4 regions of the Claveliimonas sp. genome follow, and region 3 is predicted to be linked to each of the others. Evidence: predicted binding sites of a transcription regulator. Region 3 holds the regulator's gene; each other region holds the start of a gene.
What was found. The regulator Rex, encoded in region 3, represses fermentation and respiration genes when NADH is low (regulators of the CRP and FNR family bind a similar motif). The targets are predictions, from matches to a motif close to ATTGTTAANTANTTAACAAT.
Positions count from the first base shown of each region.

Region 1: WJ238_RS06470 (CD0519/CD1768 family membrane protein) is a predicted target of Rex. The motif match lies at 7,533-7,552, and genes of this name have one in related genera.
Region 2: nox (H2O-forming NADH oxidase) is a predicted target of Rex. The motif match lies at 4,628-4,647, and genes of this name have one in related genera.
Region 4: WJ238_RS08120 (oxidoreductase) is a predicted target of Rex. The motif match lies at 1,545-1,564, and genes of this name have one in related genera.

Region 1 is NZ_JAYAZJ010000073.1:81,711-90,864, forward strand. It holds gene WJ238_RS06435 (ABC transporter permease) at 1-464, shown strand, start outside; gene WJ238_RS06440 (ABC transporter ATP-binding protein) at 478-1,272, shown strand; gene WJ238_RS06445 (site-specific DNA-methyltransferase) at 1,351-2,766, shown strand; gene WJ238_RS06450 (hypothetical protein) at 2,783-3,766, opposite strand; gene glgD (glucose-1-phosphate adenylyltransferase subunit GlgD) at 3,889-5,004, opposite strand; gene WJ238_RS06460 (glucose-1-phosphate adenylyltransferase) at 5,006-6,145, opposite strand; gene WJ238_RS06465 (sulfite exporter TauE/SafE family protein) at 6,371-7,240, shown strand; gene WJ238_RS06470 (CD0519/CD1768 family membrane protein) at 7,568-8,734, shown strand; partial or broken gene WJ238_RS06475 (MarR family winged helix-turn-helix transcriptional regulator) at 8,955-9,154, shown strand, end outside.
Region 2 is NZ_JAYAZJ010000030.1:525-6,228, forward strand. It holds gene WJ238_RS01140 (alpha-amylase family glycosyl hydrolase) at 1-904, opposite strand, end outside; gene WJ238_RS01145 (MATE family efflux transporter) at 1,007-2,410, opposite strand; gene WJ238_RS01150 (GNAT family N-acetyltransferase) at 2,615-3,001, shown strand; gene nox (H2O-forming NADH oxidase) at 3,117-4,445, opposite strand; gene rplM (50S ribosomal protein L13) at 4,883-5,311, shown strand; partial or broken gene rpsI (30S ribosomal protein S9) at 5,340-5,704, shown strand, end outside.
Region 3 is NZ_JAYAZJ010000035.1:6,056-14,608, forward strand. It holds gene alr (alanine racemase) at 1-738, opposite strand, end outside; gene WJ238_RS01615 (NAD(P)H-hydrate dehydratase) at 743-2,239, opposite strand; gene WJ238_RS01620 (redox-sensing transcriptional repressor Rex) at 2,379-3,029, opposite strand; gene abc-f (ribosomal protection-like ABC-F family protein) at 3,195-5,117, shown strand; gene WJ238_RS01630 (magnesium transporter CorA family protein) at 5,120-6,031, opposite strand; gene ppk1 (polyphosphate kinase 1) at 6,050-8,107, opposite strand; gene WJ238_RS01640 (substrate-binding domain-containing protein) at 8,121-8,553, opposite strand, start outside.
Region 4 is NZ_JAYAZJ010000086.1:9,650-18,803, reverse strand. It holds gene WJ238_RS08125 (NAD(P)/FAD-dependent oxidoreductase) at 1-1,282, opposite strand, end outside; gene WJ238_RS08120 (oxidoreductase) at 1,750-3,672, shown strand; gene WJ238_RS08115 (nuclear transport factor 2 family protein) at 3,696-4,244, shown strand; gene WJ238_RS08110 (sugar-transfer associated ATP-grasp domain-containing protein) at 4,350-5,417, shown strand; gene WJ238_RS08105 (sugar-transfer associated ATP-grasp domain-containing protein) at 5,448-6,503, shown strand; gene WJ238_RS08100 (polysaccharide pyruvyl transferase family protein) at 6,550-7,383, shown strand; gene WJ238_RS08095 (glycosyltransferase family 2 protein) at 7,395-8,273, shown strand; gene WJ238_RS08090 (glycosyltransferase) at 8,270-9,151, shown strand; gene WJ238_RS08085 (ATP-grasp fold amidoligase family protein) at 9,148-9,154, shown strand, end outside.

The sequences.
Region 1 (9,154 bases), on a different contig from region 3:
TGGCAGTGATCTATTGGCTCTTTGGAACGGAAATGGGCGCTTCCATCCGGGCTACGGGATGTAATCCACAGATGGCGAGGGCTCAGGGGATCAATACGAATTTTATGAAGGTGCTGGCTTTGATGATCTCCAACGGGCTGGTAGGACTCTGCGGCGGTATACTGGCTCAATATCAGGGGGCGGCAGATGTCAACATGGGCCGTGGAGCGATTGTCATAGGCCTTGCAGCTGTTATTATCAGTGAGGTTATTTTCGGAAAACTGTGTGCGGGCAAAAAGATTGCCTTTGCCTATACTCTGACAGCGGTTTTTGTAGGTGCGATCCTGTATTACGTGGCATATGCACTTGTATTGTGGCTGAAGATGCCTTCGGATTATATGAAGCTTTTCTCCGCTTTGGTGGTGGCCGCATTCCTGGCAGTACCATATCTGAAAGAAAAACGCTCAGTGAAGAGGAGGGCTTAAAACTATGGGATACATGCTGGAGATCAAAGAAATTTATAAGACATTTAATAAAGGGACAATAAATGAAAAAGCGGCGCTCACAGGAACAAGCCTGAATCTGAATCCCGGAGATTTTGTGACGATCATCGGAGGAAATGGAGCCGGCAAGTCTACTATGCTCAATGCGATAGCGGGTGTGTGGAATGTGGACTCCGGAAATATTATTGTAGATGGTACGGACATTACACGGCTTCCGGAGCATAAAAGAGCGGTGTATCTTGGAAGAGTATTTCAGGATCCGATGACGGGGACTGCCGCTACGATGTCCATTGAAGAAAATATGGCTATTGCGGCTCGCCGGGGAGCAAGAAGGGGGCTGCGATGGGGAATCTCAAGAAAAGAAAGGGAAAACTATAAAGAGCAGTTGAAAGAACTGGATCTTGGACTGGAAGAGAGACTTAGCACCAAAGTGGGACTTCTCTCGGGCGGCCAGAGGCAGGCGGTAACTCTCTTAATGGCAGCTATGAAAAAGCCGAAGCTGCTTCTTCTTGATGAACATACCGCAGCGCTGGATCCGAAGACAGCAGCCAAGGTGCTGGACATTTCCGATAAAATAATAGAGGAACATCAGTTGACAGCGCTTATGGTGACCCATAACATGAAGGACGCCATTGCGCATGGCAACCGTCTGATCATGATGCATGAGGGACGGATTATATATGATGTGTCCGGAGAGGAGAAAAGGAATCTTCACGTATCGGATCTTCTGGCAAAATTTGAGGAAGTGAGCGGCGATGAGTTTGCCAATGACAGGATGATGCTGTCTTAAGGAAACTCTTTCACATTTTTATAAAAATTTGTTATACTGTACCTACAGTGTTACTATTCACAGCAGAAGGAGTACATTATGACAAATCTGTCCGGTAAAAAGCGTCAGCAGATGCTGGAATTTTTAGAAAAAATCAAAGAGGGACTTTCGGATGAGACTTCACTGTCTACAGTTCGCGATATTGAAGAAGAACTGACGACAAGGAAGTACGGACTGGTCTGGGAAAAGCATGAGGAGCGGATCGACCAGGAAATGCAGACGAAAGTTCCTGTTTTTACTGAGGTTAAAGAGCGAAGGATCAGTATGGCCGGGCGGGAGGACGGATACCATTACCTTTTGGAGGGAGATAATCTGCACAGCCTAAGGCTCCTTGGAGAAACATGCAGGAAAAAAGTGGACTGCATTTATATTGATCCGCCCTACAATACAGGAAACAAAGATTTTATTTATGATGACGCTATTGTGGATGAAAAGGACGGCTTCCGGCACAGTAAGTGGCTTTCTTTTATGTCAGAAAGACTGGAAGCGGCAAAAGAACTGCTCGCCGACAATGGTGTAATCTTTATCAGCATCGATGACAACGAAGTATATGCTCTGAAACTGCTCTGCGACGAGATCATGGGAGAGCAGAATTTTGTTACAAATATTATATGGCAGAAAAAAACAGGTGCGTCTGATGCAAGAGGGATTGCCACCATTACAGAATATATCCTGGTCTATGTAAAGGATATCCGGAGGGCAGACCAGATTTTCGATAAAAATTACCAGGCCTATGACAGGAAGCGTTACCGCTTTACAGATGAATACGAGGAGGAGAGAGGGCCTTTTTACTATGACTCACTGGATCGGGGAAGCGTAAGATACAGCGACGCTTTGAATTATGCCATCGAAGCTCCCGACGGCACACCTGTTTATCCCAACGGGCGTACAGAGTTCGTGCGGGATGGGTGGACGTGGAAATGGAGCAGGGAGAAAGTGAAATGGGCCAGGGAAAACGGATTTCTGGAAATTATGCCTTCTTCAAGAAAGGAAAATGGCTGGGCAGTCCGCTATAAAATTTATCTCAACGTGGATAATGAAGGAAATCCCGTGGAGAAATGCGCGCCCTACAAAAATGTGATCCAGACTGTGCTCAACGCAAATGCCGCAGCGGATATCAAGCGTATTTTTCAGGGGGAAACGGTATTTAAATATTCCAAACCGGTAGAACTGATAAAAATACTTTTGCGGTATCTGAAAAAGAAGGATGCCCTTGTACTGGATTTCTTTGCAGGAAGCGGAACTACAGGACAGGCAGTTCTGGAACAGAACCGCCAGGATGGCGGAAAGCGCCATTTCATTTTGTGTACGAACAATGAAAATCACATCTGTGAAGAGATTACTTATATAAGATTAAAGAGAGTGATAGAAGGATACAGGATGAAGGATGGCGGGAAGGTAGAAGGAATTCCCGCCAATCTGAAATATTTCCGTACAGATTTTGAAGAAAAATGATAAATGAGGAGAAGGATCAGTCTCCCGGGCTGCAGTCAATAAAAGACTCTATCAGAGAATGTAAAGAGGGAAGGTTTTCCTCTTCTGCAGAGACAGGCAGGGGAGAGAAAAAGCGGGAGCAGGTAAGATAGTCGCCATGTACCCCGCGATGTCCTTCTGCCTGAAGACGGCGAAGGCGCTCTGCCTCCGTCTCATTTATACCCCGGATATCCCAGAAAGACACCTGTCCTGTTTCTGTGACAGGGTTTCCCTCATGCTGGAGAAGCCAGAAACAGGCTTTCAGACTGCGGGCAAAGGCAAGCTGATTCCGGTAATTGTTTTCATCGTCAATATAGGGACGCCACTTGGGGATGGGCGGATTGGAAGAACGTTTGATCTCGATCAGGGAACAGTTTGTTCCGCTTTTGTCAAAGAGGATTCCATCACAGTCCTGCTTGCGGATATGGGCGGATAAAAAGCAGCGGCTCCAGTAATGAAAATAATCGTGAATGCTTTTATTTTTTTCCTTTCCGGTGCCCTGATCCTGGAAATTTACATCCAGAATAGAATAAATCTCGTTCTTCAGCTCTTTGCCCGTCAAAAATTTTGTTTTGGATTCTTTCAAATTCCAAACATAAAAACGAACATCTTCCAAAGGATATGCTTCCAGCGTCTTTTCCCATTGATCATCACTGTATGCAGGAAGTGTCGGATATGCGATAAAAATGCAGGGAAGGTCCGCGCGGTATGAAAGCAGCCGGAAGATCCTGAAAAAGGCGGCAAAAGGAGAGTTCCCGTCAAAATCCGCATAACTTTGATTCAGAGTGTCGGTGATCATTCCTTTTGTAAGATTCGGATTAGGAGAGAGGGGATCATAATCCACTCCCACATTCAAAGAAAGAAAGCCGGGAATGATCTGTGAATCCCGGGTTGTTCCCCACATAAGGATGTCCCCGCTTCCGGAGCCGGGGATATAATAAGGAGAGTATTTCTGTGTAAGATATTGGTTTAACTGATCCATGATCTGTCAGCCTCTCTTTCCAAATTTGTATGTATATCCAGTTAGATAGATGTATTATAACAGAAAAAACAGCAGAAAAATATCCCCACCGGAATATAATTGGGATTCCGGCGGGGATATTTTCAGATTTTATCATCTCTTCGGATATATCCCGGAGATGCAGGATCAGCGATGATCTCCTTTACATGGGTAATCTGTGCGTGTTTGTCTGCAACAATATTTTCTATATGAGCTCCTTCGCCCACTAAAACATCAGGAAGGATAACGCTGTTCTTGACAACGGCGCCTTTCTTGATGACGCATCCGCGTCCGATAATGGAATTTTCGATCGTTCCTTCAATCAGGCATCCGTTGGATACAACGGAGTTCTTTACGTCTGCACCTTCAAAATACTGAGTCGGGCAGGAATCATTTGTGCGGGTGTAGATCGGCCACTGGTCATCAAACAGGCTGAGTGCTGTCTTGAAATCGATCAGAGAGATATTTGCATCATAATAGCTCTTGAAATCGGTAATGGCTGCAAAATATCCGCGGTGGGAAACGCCGCGCACATCCAGTTCTTCACAGGAAGCGTTGACAATGTCTGCCAGACTGTACATGGAAGAGGTCTTATGCGCTTTGTTTATCAGCTCAATGAACAATTCCTTTTTCATAATATAAGTATCCATGAAAATGTGGCGGTTTTTGGCAGTTCCGCGGTTCATTTCCAGAGAAAGGACACCTTTCTGCCTGTTCAGGTTCACAGTGTTGCAGTTCAGGAATTTTTCCTTGGCGTCATCAGTAGAATGATAGAGCAGCGTGATGTCAGCGCCGGAATCAATGTGAGTCTGAAGCAGTGTACTGAAATCCTGGGCGTAGATCATATAACTGGGTGCAATGACAACGTAGGGGCAGTGTACCTGCTCAATGCATTCCATATTTTCCTGGAACGCTGCAATGTCGTTGTTGTAAATGTCATGATCCAAACCGGTCTCCGAAAACAAAATGTGGAGTCTGCCGCGCTTGGAATTAATATTATAGTGACGGCCTGTGCCAAGATGCTCGGTCAGAGAGCGGGGCTTGCGGCGAATGTATACCTGAATCTGGTCAATACCGCTGTTGCTCATGTTTGAGATCGGAAAATCAATGACACGGTATCTTCCGAGAAAGGAAAAAGCGCCGACGGGGCGATAAGGCTGCAGACCTTCTACCCAGATATGGTTTCCGGAAAAGTTTACAATACCAAATGCTTTATTCATACTATTCAACCCCCTTTACACGTTTGGCTACAAGCTCGATGTGTTCGCTGTCAGCGCTTCCCACAACGGCTTCCCTGCCGATCTTTACATTGTCAGCAACCAGTGCGCGCTGTACAACCGCGCCCTCTGCCACCTCTACTCCGGGCATCAGAACGCTGTCGATGATCTTTGCGCCGGCGCCTACTCGTGCTCCGGTGAACAATACAGAATTCTGCACCATTCCTTCAATGATGCATCCCTGGTTAATGAAGGCCTCTTTGATCTCGGCATCCGGTCCGATATACTGTGGAAGCGTTGTGGCATCTTCTGTATAGATTTTCCAGGTGGGATCGTTAAGATCCAGCTCGTTGTTCTTGTCCAGCAGATCCATATTTGCTTCCCAGAGAGAATCAATCGTTCCAACATCTTTCCAGTAGCCTTTAAACTTATAGGCGTACAGGTTTTTCCCTTCTTTTAACAGAGTAGGGATGATGTCCTTGCCGAAATCGTGACTGGAATCAGGATTTTTCATGTCGGAGATAAGCATTTTGCGAAGCAGTTTCCAGTCAAAAATATAGATTCCCATAGATGCAAGGTTGCTCTTAGGCTCTGCCGGTTTTTCCTGAAATTCAACGATACGTCCGTTTTCATCGGTATTCATGATTCCGAAACGGCTCGCTTCTTTCATCGGAACTTCAATGACGGCGATCGTAGCATCGGCACCGCATTCCTTGTGGTACTGAAGCATTTTTGCATAATTCATTTTGTAAATGTGATCTCCGGAAAGAATCAGAAGATAGTCCGGAGAGAAGGTATCTACAAAATCAATATTCTGCGAGATCGCATCGGCAGTACCCCGGTACACATCCAGATTTGCGTCCGCCTTTTCACGGGGCGGAAGAACATAGACGCCGCTGTTTTTTGCATCCAGTCCCCAGCGTCTTCCGGCAGCTACATAGCTGTTGAGCAGAATGGATTCATACTGTGTAAGAACTCCTACAACATCGATTCCACTGTTGGCACAATTACTGATTGGAAAATCAATGATTTTGTATTTACCACCATACGAAACGGCAGGCTTTGCAACTTTGTTGGTTAGCTCGTGCAGTCTTGTACCACGGCCGCCGGCTAAGATCATGGCTAACATATTATCTTGTTTCATATATGCGCCCTCCTCCTTTGTGTGATACTTCTATTATATATTCCAGAGCGGTTACTTTCCATGATTTTGTGCGAAAAAATCTGAGAAATTTCTAAAATAATCTCAAAAATATTAAGAAATAGAAGAATATAAAAATAATGCTTGACATATTTTTAACAAAAATAGTATAATAAAGTTATATCTTTTGTATAAAATATACAAAGAGGTTGCAAAGGAGGGAATTTTATGAGTGCAGCAACGATATTACTTATTATTATGTGGGTATTCGCAGCGGTATTTTTTGTAGTGCTGGTGAAGGATGTGGTAGCCCACAAAGATGAACTTGACAAGAGCAAAATGGGGTACAATGTGATTGTCAGTATGATCGCTAACTTTTTCGATACGCTTGGAATTGGAAGTTATGCGATTGCTACATCAGCATGGAAGTTCAACAAGGCTGTTGATGATGACCTGATTCCAGGTACGTTAAATGTAGCATTCGGTATTCCTATCTGTGTGGAAGCCACTATCTTTATCCAGAGGATTGATATGGATCCGTTGACTCTGGTTCTTATGATTGCAGCATCTATTGTCGGCTCAGTGATCGGAGCCAGAATTATTTCCCGGCTTGACATTATGAAAATTCGTGTTGTGATGGGTGTCGCACTTATTTTGGTGGCAGCTATTACTCTTTGCAAGATCAACGAAGTAGGACCTTTCGGTATCCTTGGAACAGCAAGAGGACTGACAGGCGGACTGCTGGCAGTGGGTGTCATTGCTAATTTCATTCTTGGTATTCTTATGACAGCAGGGATCGGACTCTATGCACCATGTATGGCTATCGTTCTTCTGCTCGGTATGAGCGCTGATGTGGCATTTCCTGTTATGATGGGATCCTGCGCATACCTTTGTCCGGCATGTGGTATTACGTTCATCAAGGAAGGCAAATACAACCGTGCGTCCACGATACCTATGATCATAAGCGGCGCGATCGGCGTATTGATCGCCGGATTTATCGTTACATCGCTTCCGCTGACAGTACTGACATATCTGGTCTGCGTTGTCATGGTAATCTGTGCAGTAATGTTCTTCCACGATGCGAAGAAGAGAGGTTAAGATACCGCTTCGGTTCTGTCCGGAGCCGGCAGGATATCACAGAAAATGTAAGAGATAAATATGAGAGTTTCGCCTGCGGAGTTCCGCAGGCGGAACTCTTTTCTTGTTTGGACAAAAAATTTCACTCCCTATCGAATAAAACGCTTTGAGGGATGCGCACTCGCACGAAATAGAAATTTACAGACAGGCGGTTGAAAAAATAAAAAAACTGCAGAAATGATTTTAGGGACATGAAAAAAGAAGTTGCAATTTACAGAAAATTAGTATATGCTAATCAGGACTAAGACAAAAGATTGTCTTAAAATTAACAAAGAAATGGAGAAGAGTATGGAGAAGAGATACAAAAAAGCGGTCAGTTTGGAGGCCTTCATTTTCCTGGTGATCTTTCTGCTGATATTTGGCGGCATTGCCATGAAAATGGGCGGGGCAAACATGATGCAGACATTGATGGCTACCGCATACGAGCTTTTGATAGACACAGTATTTAATATCATGGCGATTGCGGTTATTGCAGGAGCTTTGTCCGGAGTATTGTCTGAATTTGGAGTTATTGCCCTTTTGAATAAAGCGATCACTCCGCTGATGAAGCCTTTGTACAACCTGCCGGGAGCGGCTTCTGTTGGAGTCATGACAACATATCTGTCCGATAATCCGGCGATTCTGGGTCTTGCAGAAGACAGAAACTTCCGGCGTTATTTTAAAAAGTTCCAGCTGCCGGCGTTGACGAATCTTGGGACAGCCTTTGGTATGGGGCTGATCGTCACAACATTTATGCTTGGAATCAATGCGCCGGGAGAAAATCTCGGACTGGCTGTTTTGATCGGAAATCTTGGGGCGATTATAGGAAGTATCGTCAGCGTAAGGATCATGATGATCTTTACCAAGAAAGAATTTGGAGTTACAGAATATTGTATTCCGGCTAAAGAAGGAGAATCTCTTGACGATTTCCTGAACCAGCGCGAAGTGCGGGGCGGAAGTGTAGGAGGACGACTTCTGGAGTCTCTGCTGGACGGAGGTAAAAATGGTGTTAACGTGGGTATGGCTATCATTCCGGGAGTGCTTGTAATCTGCACCATCGTAATGATGCTGACAAACGGTCCTTCTGCAGACGGAACATACACCGGAGCCGCATATGAAGGAGTAGCGCTGCTTCCATGGATTGGTGAGAAGATTGACTTCATTTTGAAACCTTTGTTTGGTTTTACTTCTGCTTCTGCAGTGGCAGTTCCGATCACGGCTCTTGGAGCTGCCGGAGCGGCAATTGGCCTTGTGCCGGAGATGGTAAGCACAGGCATTGCCCACGCAAACGATATTGCTGTGTTTACGGCAATGTGTATGTGCTGGAGCGGATATTTAAGCACACATGTCGGCATGATGTCTGCCCTGAACTGTCCGCATATGACAGGAAAAGCTATCATCAGTCATACGATCGGCGGTCTGTGCGCCGGAGTTGCAGCAAACTTTATTTTTCAGCTTGTCGGCATGATTATGTAACTGTGTGACGAATGCAAAAATTTTACAGAGTAAAACAGCGGGCTGCTGTGCCAGTGATGGCGCGGCAGCCCGCTGTTTCTTATTCAACAGGAAATTTCTTACGGTAGATTTTACAGAAACCATGTTGACAATTTTGTGAAAAGTTCATATACTACTTATATTGTTAGCTACCAAATTGTTAGCTACAGAACAATTATGAAGGAAAGGAACGGAAGGAAAAATGGGAGAAGATGCGGGAAAGTGGATCAGCCGTGTTTCCCATCAGCTGAAAAGACAGATGTCCTATGAAGAGGACGCGGAGGAAGAAAGAGAACTGACTAATATGCAGAAACATATTCTGCATTTTATTCTGTTAGAAGGTTTGAACAGGGATCTTTTTCAGAGGGATCTGGAAAAGGAATTTAAAGTAAGAAGATCCAC
Region 2 (5,704 bases), on a different contig from region 3:
GAATCCCGTAAGTCAGGGGAAGGTGGTTTTTGTTTGTGAGAATGCTTGCGATCCTGGTGACATCGTGATTATCTACGAAGGTCATCAGATGTTTTCCGCGGTACAGGCACCATTGTTCCGGGCCGTACTGACGCTGAAGTGAATGGGCAATCTCAAACATATTCATGGAATTAAAACTGGAATAAATTCCTTTATAACATTCGTAATTTGTACAGCTGTGGAGCATTTCATCGTTGACAATACGATTGTAGTCTCCGAAAAGAACTTCCCCGATCAGGACAAAGTCTTCTTTCAGTTCCTGGGTATAGGAACGCAGACGGCGCATAAAATCAGGATCCAGGCAGTAGGCCACATCCAGGCGCAGGCCGTCGATATCAAAAGTATCCACCCAGAATTTGACACATTCCAGAAGATAATCCGTCACAGCGGGATTTTGCAGGTTCAGCTTTACCAGCTCAAAATGGCCTTCCCATCCTTCATACCAGAAGCCGTCATTGTAGCAGCTGTTGCCGTCAAAATTGATGTGGAACCAGTCCTTGTATGGAGAATCCCATTTCTTCTCACAGACATCTTTAAAAGCCCAGAATCCTCTGCCGACATGGTTAAATACGCCATCCAACACAATTTTTACATTGTGATTGTGAAGATCCTGGCAGACGTCGGCAAAGTCTTCGTTTGTCCCCAGACGGCAGTCGATGGTTTTGAAATCGCGGGTATCATAACCATGATTGTCGGATTCAAAAATCGGGTTCAGTAAAATAGAATCTACACCGAGTTTTTCCAGATATTCACTCCACTCCATAATTTTACGTATACGCGGTACACATTCCCCGTCATTATGAACCGGAGCCCCGCAAAAGCCGATAGGATATATTTGATAAAAAATGCTATTGTAAGCCCACATAGTTTTAACCTCTCTTTGTCATTATTATTGATTATTATATTAGACTGGATCATTTACAGTCCTGACAGGAGCTGCTCCTGATCAGTACGTACGAAATTGTGTTTATATTTTACTACATTTAGAAGATTCTGTATACATTTTCCCACTGTCTGATATATCAACATAGTTTTTCCTGTGAGCGAGCAGATGACGGAACCATATAAATAAGATAATTCCTTTGAAAATACTGGAAATAGTAATACTCCACCAGATTCCATTCAGTCCAAGTGGCGTATGGATCAGGAGCATAGCAAACGGGATGCGCATACCTGTCAAAACGATGCTGGTTACAGAAGGGGGCAAAGTTCTGCCAAGCCCTGCAAATGCACCGGCGGTGGTGATCTCAACACTCATGAAGAGCTGGGACACGCCAAGTATCATGAGATAATCTACTCCCATGGGGAGAATGTCTGCTTCTGTAATAAAAAGGCGGAATACAGGGGCAGGGAGGAAAATTAGCAGTAGTGTACAGAAAAGTCCCCATACAAGAACAACTTTCATTGCGCTGTAATATCCTTTTGGGATTCGGCTGTATTTTCCGGCACCATGATTTTGAGCAAGAAAAGAGTTTACAGCAGCGGCAAATCCATCTGCAGTCATCCAGGAGATGGATTCAATCTGTGAACCAACTTTTTGCACTGCAACAGCGGCATCTCCATATCCTGCAACGAGCCGGGCAATGATCATGGAAATACCTGTAAAAATCATATTTTGTATGCAAGTTGGGAATCCGATTCTGACAATAGAAGAAAAATGACTTCTGTCCGGGATTCGAAATAGTTTTATATGGCAAAAAATAATGTTGTCTTTTTTGGCAAAGACAAAAAAGATAAGGGTTACTGTCGCCTGTGCCAGTACAGTTGCGATAGCCGCTCCGGCCACACCCATGACAGGAAATGGTCCAAGTCCGAAGATAAGTACCGGATCCAATATCATATTGATAAGAAGGCCGGTTAAAGTTGCCATAAAAGAGGAGCGGCTATTGCCGGCTGCAGTAAATATTCCGGTAAGTGTCTGGTTTAAAAAAGAAAAAATGACACATCCGCAGGTGATTTTCAGGTAAATGCGAGCGTCGGCGATGACCTGATGTCCGGTCAGGTTAAAAAATCCGATCAGCGGATTGGAAAACAAGATACAGACCAGTCCGAAAACGAGGCCGAAAATTATAGAAATATGAAGTGCGGCTGTTGCGTAGTTGGCTGCATCCTTGGGACGGCCAGCTCCCAGCACATGCCCCACATTTACCTGACCGCCCATTTTTGGCAGAGCAGCAAGACCATTGGAGAGCCACATGTACATTCCGGCAGCCCCCACTGACGCGACAGCATTGCTGCCGACTCTTCCAATCCAGAGCATATCCGTAAGGTTGTAGGCGGTTTGTATCAAAGAGGTGGCCATAATGGGAACGGCGAGCTGTGTCAGAGATTTCAGCACAGGGCCGTTTACGAGGTCAATATTTTTTCTCATAGATGATTCCTCCAGAGTGTTCTTTCATTAAAGGATGATAGCGTCGGTGTACAAGGGGCAACACGGTTGGTGAAGGGTAGATTTTGTCCCCTTGTACACCGACGCTAAAGTAAAAAAATCTAATGCCAACATATTATACTCTTTGCACAGGAGGGAAGGCAAGAATCAAATGAGCGAATTGAGGTTAAAGGAACATCCGCTGCACTGAAAGCAGAATATAAAGTAAACGATACAGAGCTCGCGGCTTCGGTTTTCCTGCCCTTTGTCAATCAAATATGGCAAGGCGATTATGATATAGAGCGGACTCAAATTGCATTGTCTAAGACACTGAATATTACGGCGTATGATAATGAAATGCTTGTAGGGTGTCTGCGCATTCTTACAGACGGATATTTTTTTGGAACGATTACAGAATTACTTGTTCTTCCGGAATATCAAAGGCAAGGGGTAGGCAGTAAGCTTCTTGAACTTGCAAAGGAGAACACTCCTACTATGTTATATTTTGGCGCGCAGCCGGGAGTGGAAGGATTTTATGAAAAGAACGGATGTCAAAAAAGTCTGCAATCTTACACGATAGATAAAGCGAAATAACCGCGGTCAGTATAGCTGCATGAAAAAACAGGAAAGACCTTCTATCCCTTCCTATAAAGAAATGGAAGGGATAGAGGGCCTTTCTTATTTTTGTCTGCCTCTTGCAGGCGGATTTTTATTTTGCGCTAAGTGCAGCCATAGTAATGTAGTTATACGGCTGATTGAAATGAGGAAGGAAGAAAATGTCCAAAAGTTTCAGTTTATCAATAGTTACGCCCTCTTCGATTGCAAGGGAGAACATATGGATTCCCATGGAAATATCTTCTGTTGAAGCCATTTGTGCACCTACAATGCGGCGGGAATCTGATTCGTATACGATACGGATTTTAACTTTTGCGTTTTCCTTCATGAATCCCGGTCTTTGCAGGTCTTCGTAGTCAGTATATTCCACACTCATATTGTTTTTCTGTGCAGCGGCAACGGACAATCCGGTGGAAACCATATTGTAGCCAAAGATGGAAATGCCGTTGGAACCCTGTACTCCAATAGCGTCAAGGGTGGTTCCGCCAATGTTGTGAGCGGCAATAATTCCTGTGCGGACTGCATTGGTGGCAAGTGCGATATAAGTCTCAGCCCGAAGCGCGTTGGAGTAGATTGTGGCGCAGTCGCCTACGGCGTATACATCTGGATCGCTTGTCTTTTGATGTTTATCTACTTTATATGCTCCGTTCCGGAAACACTCCAGATGATCTTTTCCAAGAGCGTTGTTTGGAAGAAAGCCAATTGCGTTGATGACAAGATCTGTCTTATATTCTCCCTTATCTGTCACAACTGCTTCTACATGTTCTGTGCCTTTGTAGGCAGTAGCGCGCTCGCCATAATGAAGCTCGATTCCATGTGCAGCGAGATTTTTGTCCATATCTTCTGCAAACCACGGATCATAATAGCTGGCAAGGGAAGTGGGAGCTACATCGAAAAGGCGGACATTTTTGCCCCGGCGTTTCGCTGCTTCAGCAATTTCCACACCGATGTATCCGGCTCCGATGACAGCCACATCTTTGACGTCTGGATCGCTGATCTGGCGGTCTACATTCTGGCCGTCCTGGAAAAGTTTCAGGAAACTGATCCCTTTTAAATCACTGCCGGGAAGTGTCGGCGCAATTGGAAGAGAACCTGTAGCAAGGATCAGCTTGTCATAATTCTCTTCAAAAGAAGAGCCATCTTTTATTCTACAGAAAACAATCTTCTTTTCAAAATCTACCTTTTCTACCGTTGTTTCCATGCGGATAACAGCGCCCTTTGCTTCGAAAGCACTTTTATCGGTATAGAAAAGATTTTCATAAGAATCAATCTGGCGTCCGACCCACAGTGCAGTTCCGCATCCAAGATAGCTTAAGTTCGTGTTCTGGTCAAGCATAACGACCTTCTGATCAGGATAGTTGTCCAAGAGAGTGTTGGCTGCAGCAATTCCAGCATGATTTGCTCCAATAATTACAGTTTTCATAGTTGTTCCTCCTTTGATAAATAGTTTTTGATAGGATTTTACTTTTTATAAATAAAACAGCCGTATATCCGTACTGTTTGTTTTTTGGATGATAAATCTTTCTGATGTCCGGAACACATACCTAAAAGGTAATAATAACTATTACTGTTATTTTTAAGACGATTATAGGATAAAAGAAGAAAATTGTCAATCTATAAACAAAGATTAGTCCGGAAATATTTATTCCAGATTTTTGCCAAATAAAATAAGGTAAAAATACTGAAGAAATACAGCAAAAAATCCATAAAAACAGTTGACACGCGTGGAAGCGTATAATATAATAATGCAGTATGACAAAAGGAGAAACAGCAGGCACCAAAGCCCCGGAACCTGGCTGATTTCGATATAATATCTATAAGTAAACGCATAGAATGCAACGATTCATAGGAGGTAAACCAATGAAAACTTATATGGCTAGTCCAGACAAGATTGAAAGAAAATGGTATGTAGTTGACGCTACAGGATATACATTAGGACGTTTAGCATCAGAAGTAGCTAAGGTTTTGAGAGGAAAGAACAAACCGGAATTTACACCGCATATCGACACAGGTGATTACGTGATCGTGATCAATGCAAAAGATGTAAAAGTAACCGGAAAGAAAATGCTTCAGAAAATTTATTACAATCACTCTGATTATGTAGGCGGAATGAAAGAGACTACACTGGCAGAGATGATGGATAAGAAACCGGAAAAAGTAATTGAGCTGGCTGTAAAAGGAATGCTTCCGAAGGGACCTTTAGGAAGAAGCATGATTAAGAAACTTCATGTATACGCTGGACCAGAGCATGCACATCAGGCTCAGAAACCAGAAGAACTGAAATTTTAATCAGAGGTCGAAAGGAGGATATTAAGAAATGGCTAACGGAAAATTCTACGGAACAGGAAGAAGAAAAAAATCAATCGCAAGAGTATATTTAGTACCTGGAACAGGAAAAATTACAATAAATAAAAGAGATATCGATGAGTATCTTGGACTGGAAACACTGAAAGTTATCGTTCGTCAGCCGCTTGTTGCGACAGAGACAGAAGGAAAATTTGATGTGATCGTTAACGTAAAAGGCGGCGGTTACACAGGACAGGCAGGAGCGATCCGCCACGGAATTTCCAGAGCTCTTCTTGAGGCAGATGCTGATTACAGACCGATCCTTAAGAAAGCAGGCTACCTGACACGTGACCCACGTATGAAAGAGCGTAAGAAATACGGCCTCAAGGCTGCCCG
Region 3 (8,553 bases):
CTTCAGGGGAACATTCTTCTTTTCCACTTCATTGGAAGGATAAAGACCATAAGTGGAAATTCCCGCACGGACAAGATCCATATTGGCTTCCTTTACATCAATAATACCCGCACTGTTTGAGCAGTGATAATAAGGAAATGTGACCTTCCGTTCCTCCAGCTTCTCTTTCATCCACAGATAGCGCTCTAACTGCTTTTTTGTAAATGTCTTATCTGTTTCATCTGCTGTGGCAAAATGAGAGTACATGCCCTCCAATACCAGATTCGGCAAAGAAGCAATCCGGCAGATCTCTTCCACACTCTCCTCTGTAATCTGAAAGCCCAGCCTGGACATTCCTGTATCCAGTTTAATGTGGATATATGCCTTTTGATTCAATTTTTGTGCCCTCTTGGAAATATCTTCTGCCATTTCCAATGTATAGCAGGTCATACGTACTTCCTGCTCTATCATAATATCCCGCTGATCCGGGAAAATACAGCCCAGAACCAAAACCGGCTTCTTCACCTGATTTTTCTTCAATAGAACAGCCTCATCCAGAGTGGCAACTGCATATCCCCATATATAATCTTTTTCTTCCATTACATATCTGGCAATCTGCACGGCGCCATGGCCATATCCGTCCGTCTTGATCACGCCGATCATCTTCGTTTCTTCTTTGATGTTTTGCTTCATCATATCCAGATTATATTCCACTGCGTCCAAATCTATTCTGGCGCAGACTCTGCTGTATTTTTTCATACGATCATTCCTCCAGTCTTTTCAGAACAGTCCCGATATTTTCCGCCAGGTCTCTTGCAAGCACGCTGTAGCTTCCCTTCTCCCTTTTTGCCTCATCTCCTGCCAGTCCGTGAAGGTAAACACCTAGGACCGCTGCATCAAAACAGGACATTTTCTGTGCAAGAAGACCTGTGATCACACCTGCAAGAACATCTCCGCTTCCTGCCTTTGCCATAGCCGCATTTCCTGACAAATTCACAAAAGGATGCTCCCCGGGACTGAAAATACACGTGCGCGCATCTTTCAGTACACATGTAACATCATATTCTCCGGCAAACTGCTTTAATATTTCCATTCGGCTGTTTCGAAGTTCTTCCACTGATTTCCTTGTTATCCTGGACATTTCTTTCATATGGGGAGTAAAAATAAACTGACCACGGACAAGATTTTTCATATAGCGGCTGTGCGCAGATAAAAGATTCAATCCGTCCGCATCCACAACACAGGGAACCTCTACATTTTCCAGTGTTGCCTGTAAAATCCTCCGTGATTTGTCGCTGGTTCCAAGCCCGGAACCAATACTCACCACATCCGCCCATTTCAGCAGCTGCAAAAGTTCCCGTTCGTCAAAGAAATCATAACAGCGAACGATTGCCTCCGGAAGAAGCGTCTGCAGTACAGCCCGGTTATCCTCTGACGTATAGATCTGTACCAGACCTGCCCCCGTCTTATAGGCCGCCAGTGCGCCCAGATAAGCTGCTCCGGCCATTCCTTTGCTTCCGGCGATAATAAGAACCTTTCCATAAGTCCCTTTATGAGAATCCTCTCTGCGCTTCGGCAGCATTTTCGCCGCATCCTCCTGCTCCAGCGCATAGGCTACATCTCTGTCCCCCGGCATCGCTGAGACATCGACTCCTATATCCGTTACCTTTACTTCTCCGGCAAACTCCTTCCCCGGATAAAGTACACAGCCAAGTTTTTCACACTGAAAACTGACTGTCAGCTCTGCCCGGAAAGCGTCGGTTACAACCTCTCCGGTAGATGTGGAAACTCCGGAGGGTACATCTACTGCCACTTTTTTCCCCTCTGACCGGTTCATCGCCTGAATACATTCCAGGTAATGCCCTTCCACACGCCTGCTAAGCCCTGCCCCGAATATGGCATCGATAAGCAGGCTGCATTTTCTCTCCGTAAAACCTTCCTCTATGGTTCCTCCTGCCTCCCGGAAAAGCTGAATCTGCCTCTTTGTCTCTTCGGTACAATGATCAGGGTTTCCCACCATACAGGCTGATACTCCCGCTCCTCTTTCCAGAAGAAGTCTGGCGATAGCAAATCCATCTCCGCCATTATTTCCGGATCCGCATACAACACATACATCTGACAGATCTGCATCTGTTTCACATACCGTTTCTACAAAAGTTCTTGCCGCCCTTTCCATCAGGATAAGAGACGGCATTTTTTTCTCCCGTATCGTATACCCATCCGCTGCCTTCATTTGTCTTCCATCCGGCAAATATCTCATACTGTCAACCCCCTTTTTATTTATTTTATTTATATAGAACAAAGAATCCGCAACAGGAAACGAAGTTTTCTATTGAAAAAGCGTGTAAAGAAAGCCTGTCCTTTCGCACACGCTTACTTCACACGCTGTCATATCCCCGCTATTTTTCAGCCCTATGTTCCTCGTTGTAACGGCTGATATTATAGGATAATCTCATCAGACTTTCCGATAAGTGTACATTTTCCACGATCACGTTATCCGGCAAATTCAGATCTGTATGGGCAAAGTTCCAAATCGCCTTTATCCCATAGTCCACCAGCTGATTTGCCACTTCAATTGCCTTTGCCTTAGGTATGGTGAGGATTCCGATCTCAATATCACTGTTCTTCATAAAATCTTCCAGCTCATCCATCATATAAATAGGCACTCCACGAATTGTCATTCCCTTTAAAGTAGGATTAACATCAAAAATGCCTTTTAATACAAATCCCCGCTTTTCAAATCCTGCATGATTCGCCAGAGCATGACCCAGATTTCCTGCCCCGATGATGATCATTCCATGTTCTTCCTCCAAACCGAGGATCTTTCCTATCTCTGTATAAAGATATTTCACATTATATCCATATCCCTGCTGGCCAAATCCGCCGAAATTATTTAAATCCTGCCGAATCTGGGATGCAGTTACCTGCATTCTCTTACTCAGATCATTTGAAGAGATACGTTCCACCCCATTTTCAAGCAGTTCTCCTAAATACCTGTAATATCTTGGGAGCCTCCGTATGACTGCCTGCGAAATTTCTCTGCTTTCCACTCTTTTCACCTTCCCAATCTTTTTCTGTCTACATTATATAGAATTGTTTGTTCAAAGTCAAATTTTTGTTCGGAAAACTTTGGAATATTAGATTTTATATAAAGAATTGCAGAAAATTGACACCTTCACAAATCACCGATATAATAGTCCCGGAGGTATATATTTATGATACTAGCATGTCATTCAATTGAAAAAGCATTTGGTGAGGATGTCATTGTAAAAAACGGCTCCTTTCACATAGAAGAATATGAAAAAGCAGCACTTGTTGGGATCAACGGAGCTGGAAAATCAACAATACTGAAAATGATTGTGGGAGAACTGCCACTTGACGGCGGTAGCATTACTTTATCGAAAGGAAAATCTCTTGGCTATCTTTCCCAGCACCAGAATCTCTCCGGAGGAAACACTATTTACGAAGAAGTACGCACTGCCAAAGCGGAGATCATATCACTGGAAAAAGAGATCCGCCGAATTGAACAGGAAATTCCCAACCTTGCGGGCGAACAACTTACTGAGCGACTGAATACTTATCACCGTTTGTCTGACCGGTTTGAACGTGAAAATGGCTATGCCTACGAAAGTGAAATTGTGGGAGTACTCAAGGGGCTTGGTTTTGACGAAGAAGAATTCTCCAAACCGGTAGACGCTCTTTCCGGTGGTCAAAAAACACGTGTAGCATTAGGCAAACTTCTTCTTACAAAACCGGATGTCCTTCTTTTAGATGAGCCTACCAACCATCTGGATCTTAATTCGATCTCCTGGCTGGAAACTTATCTTCTGAATTATTCCGGTGCCGTGCTTATCGTCTCCCATGACCGCTATTTTCTCAATAGAGTGGTAACAAAGGTCATTGAAATTGAACAGGGTTCCATTATGACCTACCTTGGCAATTACACAGATTACTCCCGTAAAAAGCAGCAAATCCGTGAAGCAAGGATGAAAGAGTATCTCAATCAGCAGCAGGAGATCCGCCATCAGGAAGCCGTGATCGAAAAGCTCCGCTCTTTTAACAGGGAAAAGTCAATCAAGCGTGCAGAAAGCCGGGAAAAAATGCTGGAAAAAATGGAACGCATAGAAAAGCCTGCGGAGCAAAGAACAGATATCCATCTGGTGCTGGAACCTTCCTGTGTCAGCGGAAATGATGTTCTTTCCGTAGATCACTTAAGCAAATCTTTTCCGTCCCAGCCCCTTTTTGAAAATGTCAGCTTTGAAATCAAAAGAGGCGAACATGTAGCGGTAATCGGAGATAACGGAACCGGCAAGACAACCCTCCTTAAAATCCTGAACCGGGTTTTGCCTGCTGACAGCGGAAGCTTTACACTTGGGACAAACGTGCATATCGGATACTATGACCAGGAACATCATGTTCTTCATATGGAAAAAACTATATTTGAAGAAATTTCAGATGCATATCCTTCTCTTACAAACACGGAAATCCGCAATATGCTGGCTGCTTTCCTCTTCACGGGGGATGATGTTTTTAAGCTTATCGGAGATTTAAGCGGCGGAGAGAGGGGACGTGTTTCCCTGGCAAAGCTTATGCTTTCGGAAGCAAATTTCCTCATTCTTGATGAGCCTACCAACCATCTGGATATCGCCTCCAAAGAAATTCTGGAAAACGCTCTGAATAATTACAAAGGCACCGTCCTCTATGTGTCCCATGACCGATATTTCATTAACCAAACGGCCACCAGGATCCTGGAACTTGTAAACAAAACATTTGTCAACTATATCGGTAATTATGACTATTATCTGGAAAAGCGGGAGGAATTGACTGCCGCATACGCGTCAGTTCCATCCTGTGATAATGCCCCGGCTGCCGAAGCAGCCTCCGAAGCCAAGTTAAGCTGGCAGGAGCAAAAAGAAGAAAAGGCACGGGAACGGAAACGACAGAATGATCTGAAGAAGACAGAGGAACGCATAACTTCTCTGGAGGAACGAGACGGACAGATTGATGAGCTGATGGCGCTGGAGGAAGTATATACCAATTCTATACGCTGTCAGGAACTTGCCAGAGAAAAAGCTGACATCGCTGCTGAATTGGAGGAACTGTATGAAAAATGGGAGGCTCTCGCCTCCCAGGAATAAAATCAGAGAATTTTTTTCTTTTTAAAGATTAAAATACAGACAACAATAACGATCAAACTTAGTGCAATAACGCCGGGATATCCGTTTTTCAGCTCCGGCATATTTTCAAAATTCATACCGTACCATCCGGTAATTAAGGTGAGGGGGAAGAAAATGGTGGACAACACAGTCAGAAACTGCATATTACTATTCTGTTTTGCATCCACCTGTGCCTGATACAGATCTCGCACCTGCTGTGCGTATTCCAGCAAATGGGCAGTCCTCCCCATCAGCCGGTCTGCCCGATTGGAAAGTGTCCCGAAATATTTGAGCTGTTTCTTGGCGAAAAATCCATTTTCATTTTCCTCAAGCTCTGTTCCCATATCCATCATTTCATCATAATAGCCGCGAAGTGTCAGAAGTTTTCTTCGTATCGGCATCAGTTCCCTCTGGAAATTTTCAATTTTCCCCTGCATGACGTCTTCTTCCATGCGCATAAGGATTTTCTCATACTGCATCAAAATTTCCTGATCTCTGCTCATAAATTCAGCAATAAAATTATATATGAACCGTTCCTTTGTTTCTCCTTGATGGGTCTTTTTTCTTTTGATCCTTCGGATCAGCCTCATAGAAAAATCTTCATCATCTACAAGTACAACATGATCTTGATTCACAAAAAAGTAAATGCGGTATCTGCTTCCAAGCACGTCCAAAAGCCTGGGGATACAAAGTGTACCCGCCAGGCATTCCTGCTGTGTTTCCAGTTTACAAAATCCTATCTTGTTGGTCTGTATTTCATTTTCATACTGTATACCTGCCAATTCCAAATCCCGGCGGGCATTTTTGGAATCAGTGAGAAATACAGCCGGAGGCCTTGTCTCCTTCCATGTTTCTGTCTCAATCTGCTCCAGCCTCTCTCCGAGTTTCCATATCATTCTACCACCACTCTTATCTTACATTTGTCCTGCCTTTTCGTAAGCCTCCTCATAAAAGTATTCCTGTGAGTTTACTTTAACTGTGTCAGGATCCTCCATGCGAACAAAAAGGTAACTGCCGTCAGCCGTTTCGTGCCGTGCCTTCTGATTGTCCCTCAACATAAGATCAAACATAGCCTGAAGTCGTTCTTTCAGATTCTGCTGCTGCACAGGCGCCGCCACTTCTACCCGGCGCACAGTATTCCGAGTCATAAAATCTGCAGAGGCAATGTAATATCTGGCCCGCTCGCCGCATCCGAAAATATAGATTCTGGAGTGTTCCAGAAATCTTCCGACAATACTGATGACACGGATATTTTCTGTTTTTCCCTCTACCTGTGGAACCAGACAGCAGATACCGCGAATCACCATATCGATCTTCACTCCTGCTTCCGACGCTTCTATCAGTTTATCAATAATTTTTTTATCTGTCAAAGAATTTAACTTTAATCCGATATAAGCCGGCTGTCCTTCTTTTGCCTGCCTTATCTCTTCGTCCATCATTTCCAGGACCCGGGACTGAAGGCATTTTGGCGCTACTAAGAGGTGACTGGAACTTTCCACAGTCTCACCTTTTGACAACGCCTGGAATACAGCTGATGCTTCCATGCCAATATCCGGATCTGCCGTCATAAGAGAAAGGTCTGTATACAGTCTGGAGGTCTTTTCATTGTAATTTCCTGTTCCGATCTGAGTGATATATTCAATCTTTCCTTCATTTTTTCTCGTGATGAGACAGAGTTTGGAGTGCACCTTATAGCCTTCCAGACCATAGATCACCTGACAGCCTGCCTCTTCCAGACGTCTTGACCATTCGATGTTATTTTCCTCATCAAATCTGGCACGCAGCTCTACCAAAACGACAACTTCTTTTCCGTTTTCCGCTGCTTCCACCAATGCCTCAACAACCTTACTTTGTTTTGCCAGACGATAGAGTGTCATTTTAATGGAAATCACGTTTTCATCCTCTGCCGCCTCATTTAGCATCCGGAGGAACGGACGAATGGATTCATAGGGATAGGAAAGCATTTTATCCGACTCTCTTATCTGCTCTATAATTCCTCTTCCATCTTCAAAAGAGGAAGATTTCTGTGGCGTGCGCTTTTCAAAAAACAATTCCGGGTTCTTTCTTAGCATATCCTGGATTTTAGAAGAAAAAGACAGATCAAGGGGTGTGCTTTGACGAAATACTCTGGCTTCCTCTAAATCAAGGTATTTACAGAGAATACCTACGATATCTCCGTCCATCTCCCTGGACAGTTCCAGCCGGACCGGAGAAAGTTTTTTTCTTTTTTTAATTAAATCTGCCATAAATTCCCTATAATCCAAATCTTCATCATATAAGGCGTCAGCATCTATATCTGCATTTCTCGTTACGCGGATCAATGATTTGGCCCTGATCTGATAGCCTTTAAAAACTCTCGGCATGTAATGCAGAATCAGTTCTTCAGCCAGCATATATGTTCCTGACCTGTCCGGAACTGCAATCAGCCTTTCTACCATGCTATTTGTACAGGGAATGATACCGATCCTCTGCTTCTTACTCTTTGTTTCCAAAACAGCTACCGCGTAAATTTCTTTATTTCTAAGAAACGGAAATGGCTGACGCTTTCCTACTACGGTAGGTGATATTAAAGGCTCAATCTCCATGGCAAAATATCTTTCCATATACTCACTTTCGCTTTTTTCCATACTTCTGAAATCCGTAAGGGAAAATCCCCACTCTTTCAGACGTGACATCAGTTCTTCATAAACTTTGTCACGGCGTTCATTTAATATATGAACTCTTCTCAAAATTTCCTCAATCTGCTCCTTTGCAGTCATATTGGTCTTATTATCTTTGATTTTTTTGCCAAGAAGGCTTTGGTCCTGCAAAGAACCAACCCGGACCATAAAAAATTCATCCAGATTAGTCTGATAGATAGACGCAAAAGAGAGCCTTTCACACAAAGGGACCTCTTTATTCTCCGCTTCCTCCAGCACTCTTTCATTAAATTTCAGCCAAGATAACTCTCGATTCATATATACATTATCCATTTCTCTTCATCCTCTATTCTTGTGTATTTTCCCATTTACTGATTTTTCCAGTGTAAATTTTCTCCAGTGTATCCATTGAAATATCTTCTGTCGGATTTTTTTCATTTACGATTACACGGATCCCGTCTTTTGCAACTGCTTCTGCTTCTAATACTTCTGTCTCATATTGATACAGCTGCCGGGATACCATAGCAATATCACATTTTCCTGTCAGTACATCTGTAATTCCTTTTGAAGAATCTGATACTTCCACCTCAATCTGTGCATTGGAATTTTCTTTCTCATAGTCATCTGCCAACTGCTCTATAACCGGTGCCAGAGTTGTGGAGCCGTGTATTTTTAAAGTACCGGATGCCTGATTAGATAAAAAAATCTCTTTACCTCCTATGGGCACAAAAAACTCTGATACGGTTTCCTGTCCCTTCCCCGTCACATAGTTTATAAAA
Region 4 (9,154 bases), on a different contig from region 3:
CAGCCAGATTCAGCTGTCCGCCGATTTTTTTATCAGCTTCCCAGACAGTAACCTGGTGTCCTCTTTCTGCAGCTGTGACAGCAGCCATCATACCTCCGGGACCGGCGCCCACCACCAGTACCTTCTTGGATTTTTCAGCCGGAACTTCCGGAAAATCATATTCTCTTCCGACTCTCGGATTGATATGGCATCTGCACTGTGGACTTGCCTCGCTGCGGGTGATACAGCTTCCGCCGCAGCTTGCGCATGGCGTGATATCATCAAACCGGTTTTCATAGGCTTTTTTACACAGATCAGGATCTGCAAGAAGCGGACGTCCCATAGATACACCGTCTACCAGACCGCGCTCTACAATATCTGCTGCATAGCGGATATCATTGATCTTTCCAACAACAAAAACAGGGATATTTACTACTTTTTTGATTTCAGATGCTTCATATACATTTACACCGATGCTCTTGTTCTGGCAGGGGATGATATGCTCCAGTCCTTCATACTGGGTACCGCCGGAAACTTCAAGCATATCGACTCCGGCCGCTTCAAATTTGGGAGCCAGGTACAACATATCTTCGAGAGAGTTGCCTCCGATCATACGTTCGTCGCCGGAAATACGCAGGAAGATCGGAAAATCCCGGCTTACATTTTTTCGGACTTCTTCAATGACTTCCAGAATAAATCTTGCGCGGTTGTCCAGACCTCCGCCGTATTCATCCATTCGTTTGTTGCGGAGAGGAGACAGGAAAGAACCGGGAAGCATATAGGCGTGAGCGCAGTGAAGACTGACGCCGCCGCATCCGGCTTCTTCCGCCCGGCGTGCAGCCTGACCGTACTGTTTTACGATCTTTTGGATTTCTTTTACCGTAACAGGACGGCTGACATGACAGTTGGCGTTTACATTGGCAGAAGGTCCGAGAGGTGCGATCTTACGGTATCCGCAAATAGATTCGGGACCTGCATGGATGATCTGAGGAATCAGAACACTGCCTGCCTCCCTGACGCGTTCTGCAAACTGTTTAAACTGTGGAACAAGACTGTCTTTATCCAGAGATGTCGTGTTTCCCATATAAGGATATTTGCTGTCGACAGTTACAGCGTCGATTACAATATAGCCGGTGCCGCCCTCGGCGCGCCGTACAAAAATATCCGCCAGCTTTTTCGGGACGGATCCGTCTGCTGCTTCATAATCCATACTCATAGGAGCCATTGCCACTCTGTTCTTCAGAGTGGTTCTTCCAATCTGAATAGGACTGAAAAGCTTTGAATTTTTCATATCTGTTATCATAAAACTTCCTCCTGAACGTTTGTTTTAATAAAATAATAAACGAACTGAAAGAGGGAGAATGCACATTTTTTTGTCAATCAAGCTACATTTTCAAAAAAAATCGTGAGAAAGTATTTCTGTAAAACAGGACATTTATTTAAAAATCACTACAAAATTCAGAGAGAACTCTTGGCAATTAGACAATAGTGATATTAAAAATCGAAATTTTGTACATTGTTTGTATATAATAATCAAATTTTTGCTCCTGCAGGAATGTAAAGATAGTGTTAAAATTTAAACAACTTTTAAGGATTACAGCTATGTAATCTGTTCATCACCATTATAAAACTAAATACTGAAATGAAATACACTGAAATGAAATACTATGAATTATATTCAAACATTTTCTGACAGGTAATTCCCGTATCTGCCAGAAGGAGGATACAGATGAAAGATCTGTATTAAGAAAAGAGAGGATGGTTTGGAAAATGAGTTATGACGCATTGTTTTCACCGATTAAACTGAGAGGACTGGAGCTGAAAAACAGAGTAGTTCTCCCGGGGATGAATACAAAGATGGCAAAAAACAAACATGATGTAGCGGAAGACTTGACAGGATATCATGGAGCGATCGCAGCAGGAGGCTGCGGACTGAATATTGTGGAGATTGCTACAATCTGTCCGGAATGTCACGCCTATCTGTATCTTGGCCTTTATAATGAGCACCACAGAGATGAGCTGAAGAAAATTGTAGATGCGATCCATGAAAATGGCGGAAAGGCTGCTGTGCAGATCTGGCATGGAGGATTTGTTCCCCAGGAGTTTTTTGATAAAACGAATAAGCTGGAAACACCGGACAATCTTACAGTAGAGCGTATTCATGAAATTATCAGACAGTACGGGCAGGCGGCAAAATTTGCCGTGGAAGCCGGATTTGATGCGCTGGAATTTCACGGAGCGCACACTTATCTGCCTCATGAATTTATGAATCCTTCTTTGAATCAGAGAACAGATGAGTACGGCAATCAGAGCCTGGAAAACCGCTGCCGCTTCAGTCTGGAGGTAATCCGGGAAATGCGTGCAAATATGCCGGATGATATGCCTTTGATCATGCGTATCGACGCCATTGATGAGATGCTTCCAAAGGTTACAACAGTAGAAGAAACCATCCAGTTTATCAACTGGGCAGAAGAAGCCGGCGTGGATGCCATGGATCTTTCCAGAGGGAATGCCCGCAGTCTTGCAACTGTTTATGAGGTTCCTCCTTATAATTTGGAGCCGGGATTTAATATGGATAATATTGCAGCAATAAAAAAAGGTATTCACATTCCTGTTATCGGAGTGGGACGTGTCAATATGCCGGGACTTGCAGATGAACTGATCCGCGAAGGAAAGATCGATATGATCGCGGTTGGAAGAGGACAGCTGGCTGATCCACAGTGGTGCAATAAGGCAAAAGAAGGCCGCGAGGAGGATATCCGCCGCTGTATCGGATGTACAGAAGGATGTTATGACAAGGTTATCGATCCGAATGCGAAACATATTACCTGTACGAGAAATCCTATGCTTTGTCTGGAATACAAAGGACTTCCAAAAGCTGAAACGCCAAAGAATGTTATGGTGATCGGCGGAGGTATCGGCGGTCTGGTTACAGCAGAATTTCTGAAAGCGCGGGGACACAATCCAACGATCTACGAAGCAGCGGAAAATCCGGGAGGAAGATTTGTGCTGGCAGGAAAAGCACCTAAGAAGCAAGAATTTGCTGCCGCTGTAGAATGGGAAATTGAGCAGTGCAGGAAGAAAGGTATTGAGATCAAGACTGGTACAAAAGTAACACCTGAGCTGATTGAAGAAGTAAAGCCGGATCATGTCATCATAGCAACCGGCTCTGAATATGTAAAACCGGATATTCCGGGAATTGATGGAGCAGACGTTGTTTCTGCAGAAGATATTCTGACAGATAAAGCAGAGGCCAAAGGAGAAGTGCTGATCCTGGGCGGTGGTCTGATCGGCTGCGAGACAGCCCAGTATCTGATCAACAAAGGTGTGAAGGATGTCCGTATTATGGATAAAAAGCGTGTCGGAAACAAGATGGGTATGCTGCGTACGATGTTCCTTGATATCGAGTATCCGGGCAAGACGATCCAGAAGAGCAACCGAAGCAATATCACAAGCATCGGCGACCATGAGATTACATATAAGTTTACAGATAAATTCAAAAAGACAAGCGAGAAAACCCGCCATTTTGACACTCTTGTAATTTCTGTAGGAACGACATCCCGGAAGACAGAGGATCTGAAAGCAAAATGTGAAGAATTGGGAATCGCTTATGATGTAATTGGTGACGCGAAGAAAGTAGGAATGGGTATTGATGCGACAGCCGACGCATACGCAGTTGGAATGAACGTATAATACTAAGGAAAGGACAGGATATTATGACAATTGAAGAACGTCTTGAGGCATTGGAAAAAGAAGTGCAGCAGCTGAAGGATGTACAGGCAATTAAAGAACTGAAGAGCAGATATTTCTGCGCAATGGATACAAAGGACTGGGAAGCGATGGAAGCCACTATGGCACCGGATATTGAGACATCATACTCTGATGGTAAACTGGTATTCCACGGTCCGAAAGAGATTACAAATTATCTGGCAGAAACGATGCCGAAAACAGAAATCACTCTGCATCAGGGACATAATCCGCAGATCTGGTTTGAGAGCGATACAGTTGCCTATGGAAAATGGTATCTGCAGGATGATCTGCTTTTTGATAAGGGCGATACTTATGAAGGTCTGGAGATCAGGGGGTCTGCTATTTACACGGATAAATATGTAAAGATTGACGGACAGTGGCTGATCCAGGATACCGGATATCTCCGCATTTTTGAGGAGTCATCCCAAAGAGATGCGACACACCGTGTTCGTATCAGTATGTTCCGCCCTGCTACAAAGAAAAAGAAAATCGCAAAAAGAAAAACAACAAAATAAGAAAGAAAAACAGCAAATATGCCGCTGTGCCTGTTTTGGTATAGCGGTATATTTGCAAAAACGGCGATTTGAACAGACAAGACGGGAAGAGAAGAGGTGGGAAAGATGCTGCGGGAATATCGCAGAAAAATTTACAAAAAAATCCGTTTTGAGACATGGTACCGCAAAGGTAATTATTATTGGCGCAAACGGGATAAGATGGATGAGATCATTGAGAAGTACAAAGGCCCGGCAGCCTTTGAGGACCGTCGGTATCTTCGCAGGCTGAAGAGGGATATGATCCGGAGTCTTTTTAAATATGGTTCTTACTACAGCGAATACTTTCTCTATGATTATGAAGGGAAAGATCCGGAATACCGGGCGTCTTTCATTACAGAAGGAATACGAATGAGTTTTTATCCCCGGATGAATAAACGAAAAAACACCGACATTTTGGAAAATAAATACAGGACGTATAAGAAATTTGAGAATATGTACAAGCGGGAAGTCATCCGCATCAGAAAAAATGAAGATCCGACCCAGGAAAATTTGAAAAAGCTGCAGGAATTTGCCGGCCGTCATGGTGAGTATGTAGTGAAACCGGTATATGCAGCATTTGGGAAGGCAGTGAGAATTGAAAATATCGCCATGTACGATTCGGTAGAAGACGCCCACGAGCATTACCGGAAATATGGCGCTGTTATAGAAGAAAAAATCGAACAGGGATGGGAGATGGCCCGCATACACGAAGGGTCCGTCAATACACTCCGCATTCCTACTGTTATTATCCGAAACGAAAAAAACGAGCCGGAGATCAGGTTGTTTCATCCTTCTCTTAGAATGGGAAGGGAGGGCAGCTTTGTAGATAATTTCAGCGCCGGCGGGATCAGCGCACTGATCGATCCGGACAGCGGAGTGATCTATACGGACGGCGCTGATAAAAAAGGCCACAGTTATGAGTGCCACCCGGACAGTAAAGTGAAGTTTAAGGGGTTCGGGATTCCCCGGTGGGAGGAAGCTGTAGCAATGGTAAAGGAAGCAGCGATGATGATCCCGGACAACCATTACTGCGGATGGGATCTGGCTTTTGCCAGGGACAGAGGCTGGTGCATGGTTGAAGCAAACTGTACGGCGCAGATGGGAGCTATGCAGATGGTGGAAAAAAAGGACGCAGGCATGAGCTGGAGGATCTGATCACACAGATGCAGGAGAAGAGGGATTGTGATGAAGCAGTTAGATGAAGCCAAAAGATATCTGAACGCAAGGAAGCATATACGGCAATTTGCAGGTGAGTATGCAGAAAAATCCGGAGAGGATCCAAAAGATGTGGAGCGGGATATCCTGCAGGCTAAGAAGAGAAACCACATTTCATTTGCAGAATATGAATGGACGGGGTATTATCACCTGACTCCGGAACAGAAGAAGACAATCTCTACTCTTTGGACACGGATGGAATTTCGGAAGCAATTTACAGACAGACGTTACATCGGAATGCTTATGAATAAGTATATCTTTTCAAAAGTGTTTGGGGATTTTTATGGCCGATGGTGCATGCGTGCGTCTGAAGCAGATGCCAAAAGCTTAAGAGAAATGGCAAAAGAGAGCGGCCGTGTTGTTTACAAACCTAATTGCAAAGGAATGGGGCAGGGAATCCGCGTTCTTTCTGCCAGGACAGAGGAAGAGGCAAAGGAAGCTCTGCAATATATTCAAAAAAGCGGCGGCGGGATTGTGGAGGAGTATATCTGCCAGGATGATCTGTTAACCTCGCTGAATCCCAATGCCGTCAGTGTGATCCGGTTTTATTCTGCCAGTTCTCCGGAAGGCGAATTTCTCTTTGCTCCGGTGCTTACAGTGGCGCATAAGAATAAAATTTCCAACGGCTGCAAGGATGCACTGACTGCAATGGTGGATATCCGGACGGGAGAAGTGCTGACTGATGCAGTAGACCAGAACAGTGGGGAGATCTATCAGGCACATCCGTCCACCGGAATGGCATTCAAGGGATTGAAGCTGAATAATTGGGATAAGACGATCCAAATGATGCGACGGGCGCTGCCTCTTGGAAGAAAAATATCCAACATCGGATGGGATGTGGCTCTTACAAAAGAAGGACCGATCCTGGTGGAGGCCAATACAATACCGGGTTTTATGACGGCACAGTATGCAGGATTCGGATGGATCACAGACGGATACGGTTACCAGCCTCTCTTTGATGCGGTGCATGGCAAGTCCTTTGAAGACGACGGACGTTATGAGAGAGTGGTCCTGAAGCTGGAATAGTGCAAAGGAGGCGGGATATCGCCGAATACAAAGAGGAGTATGCAAGATGGCAGATAAGATCAGGGTATATTACAGTAAAATTCACAATATGGGAGATCAGCTGAATAAACTGATCATTGAGAAGTGCTTTGGCTATGAGACGGTACGCTGTTCTTTTCTGGAGGGAGAGATGTGTGCCATCGGAAGCTGCCTTGGAATGTATACCTTGCACGGTACTGTGCCTATGCGGATACAGCAAAGGATCAACGGGATCCAAAAGCCCCATGTGTCCATCTGGGGAACTGGTTTTATCAATTATACAGACTGTGAAGGCAGCTTTTTTAAAAGAGATATGAATTTCTGCGCGGTTCGGGGAGAACTTACAAGAAAAGCAGTGGAAAAGATGAGGAAGAAAAGGCTGGATATTCCCACGGCAGACGCCGGGATTTTGGCGGCAGAAGTGCTGGAGAGCCTTCCTTCAAAGCGCTATGACGTAGGTGTCATCCCCCATCTTTGTGATCTTCAGGATCCCAGGGCGGCAAATCTTCATCAGGAGTATGAAAATGCCCGCTTCATCAGTGTGAAGGAGGAGCCGCTGGAGGTGATCCGGCAGATTGCAGAATGCCGTTTTATTCTTTCCAGCAGTCTTCACGGGCTTATTATAGCAGACAGTATGGGGATTCCTAATCTGCACGTGGAATTTGGAGACAGACTGTTGGGGGATGGATACAAATTTGACGATTATTATTCCGCTTACGGGTTGACACATAAGCCCTATGATATGCGCACAGAGCCCCTTCCGGAGCTTGCCTGGATCCAAGAACAGTACAGGATCCGTCCGGAAGCGGTGGAAGCAAAAAAGAAAGCTTTACGGGAAGTATTTCCTTTTCCGGTAAAGTAAGGAGTTGCCTTATGGAGAAAAAACTGATCACAGTGATCATTCCGACTTATAATAGGAAGAAAAAGCTTCTGGAATGCATCAGCAGCATCCTTGAGCAGACTTACGAACATATTGAAGTGCTGGTAGTGGATGATGCTTCTACGGACGGAACAGAAGAACTTTTTCAGAGAAAAACAGATCCCCGTCTCCGATACATACGTTATGAAACCAACAGAGGAGCCTGTTACGCCAGAAACTGCGGAGCTGCCCTGGCAAAAGGGGAATTGCTGGCCTTTCAGGACAGTGACGATCTGTGGCATCCTAAGAAGCTGGAGAAACAGTATGCATGGCTTCTTTCCAACAAAGCCGATCTGTGTTTCTGCGGGATGAACCGGATATCAGAGAAAGGTAGCCGGTTCTATTTTCCGGTACATCCTTTCAGGGCCGGCCATGAATTGGAGGCCTTTCTTGCAGAAAACAGAGCGGGAACACAGACTATGCTGATGTACAGGCATGTGTGGGAAAGGCTGCAGTTTGATGAGACAATAAAACGCTACCAGGACTGGGACTTTGGCATTCGCGCGGCAAAGCAGTTTGTACTTTGCTATCTGCCGGAAGCCCTGGTGGAATCTAAGGTGGGAGAAGACAGTATATCTGCCAGAGTGACTTCCTATCCCCATCTGCGAAGGCTGTACGATAAGCATGCGCTTTTGTACCGCCAGTATCCGGCCAGCGATGCAGTGATGAACCGGCGGCTGGGGAAGAGGGTGCATGCTGCAGATCCTGCTTTGGCAGCGGAGCATTTCAGAAAAAGTTTTGCCCTAAGCCATAGCTTCTATGATCTGGGCTATTGGACGGCAGATCGGATAAGGTCAGCAATGAAGGAAAGAGGGAGGAAGAGGGAAGGATGACAGCATTTGTAATACTGCATTACCGCGCGGTGGAGATGACAAGGACATGTGTGGAACGGATCCAGGCGCTGGATGGCAGCAAACATATTGTGATCGTGGATAATGCGTCTCCCAACGGGACAGGGCGTATCCTTAAGGAGGAATATGCCGGACAGGATAACGTTACCGTTCTTCTGAATGAAGAGAATGCCGGGTTTGCAAGAGGAAATAACCTTGGGATACGCTGGGTGTGCACCCATCTTCCGGCACAGTTTACCGTTGTGCTCAATAACGATGTAGAAATCCGGCAGAAAGATTTTATTGTCAGGACAGAGGAAATTTATAAAGAGGATCCCTTTGATATCCTGGGACCGGATATTGTGTCGGTATTTTCCGGTATTCATCAAAATCCCAAGAGTCTGAAAGGATGTACACTGGATTCGGTGAGGAAAAAGCGGGCAAATGTAAAACGGAGCACGCATCCTATCCTGCTTCTTTTAAGCAGTGGAGAGAAAAACAGTCCTCTGCTCTGGAAACATGTACAGCGGCGCCGAAGAGCGAAACAGTGTATTGATGTATCGGTTCCGGCAAAAAACGTAGTTTTGCATGGTTCCTGTGTGATTTTTTCCGAGCGTTACCTGAAATCGCATCCGGAACCTTTCTATCCCAAAACATATATGTATTATGAAATGGAAATTTTGGAATGGATGTGCAGGCGGGAAGGAAGCGTTGTGCGATATGATCCGTCCATTTGCGCATTGCATTATCAGCATGAGGCGTCCAGGCAGGAACTGAAGTCTATTATCAGAAGATCGAAATTTGTGATGGACTGCCTTCTGGATTCGCTGACGGCAGCAGAAGAGCTGATCCTTGAGACAGGCGGGGAGGAAAGGGTATGAAGA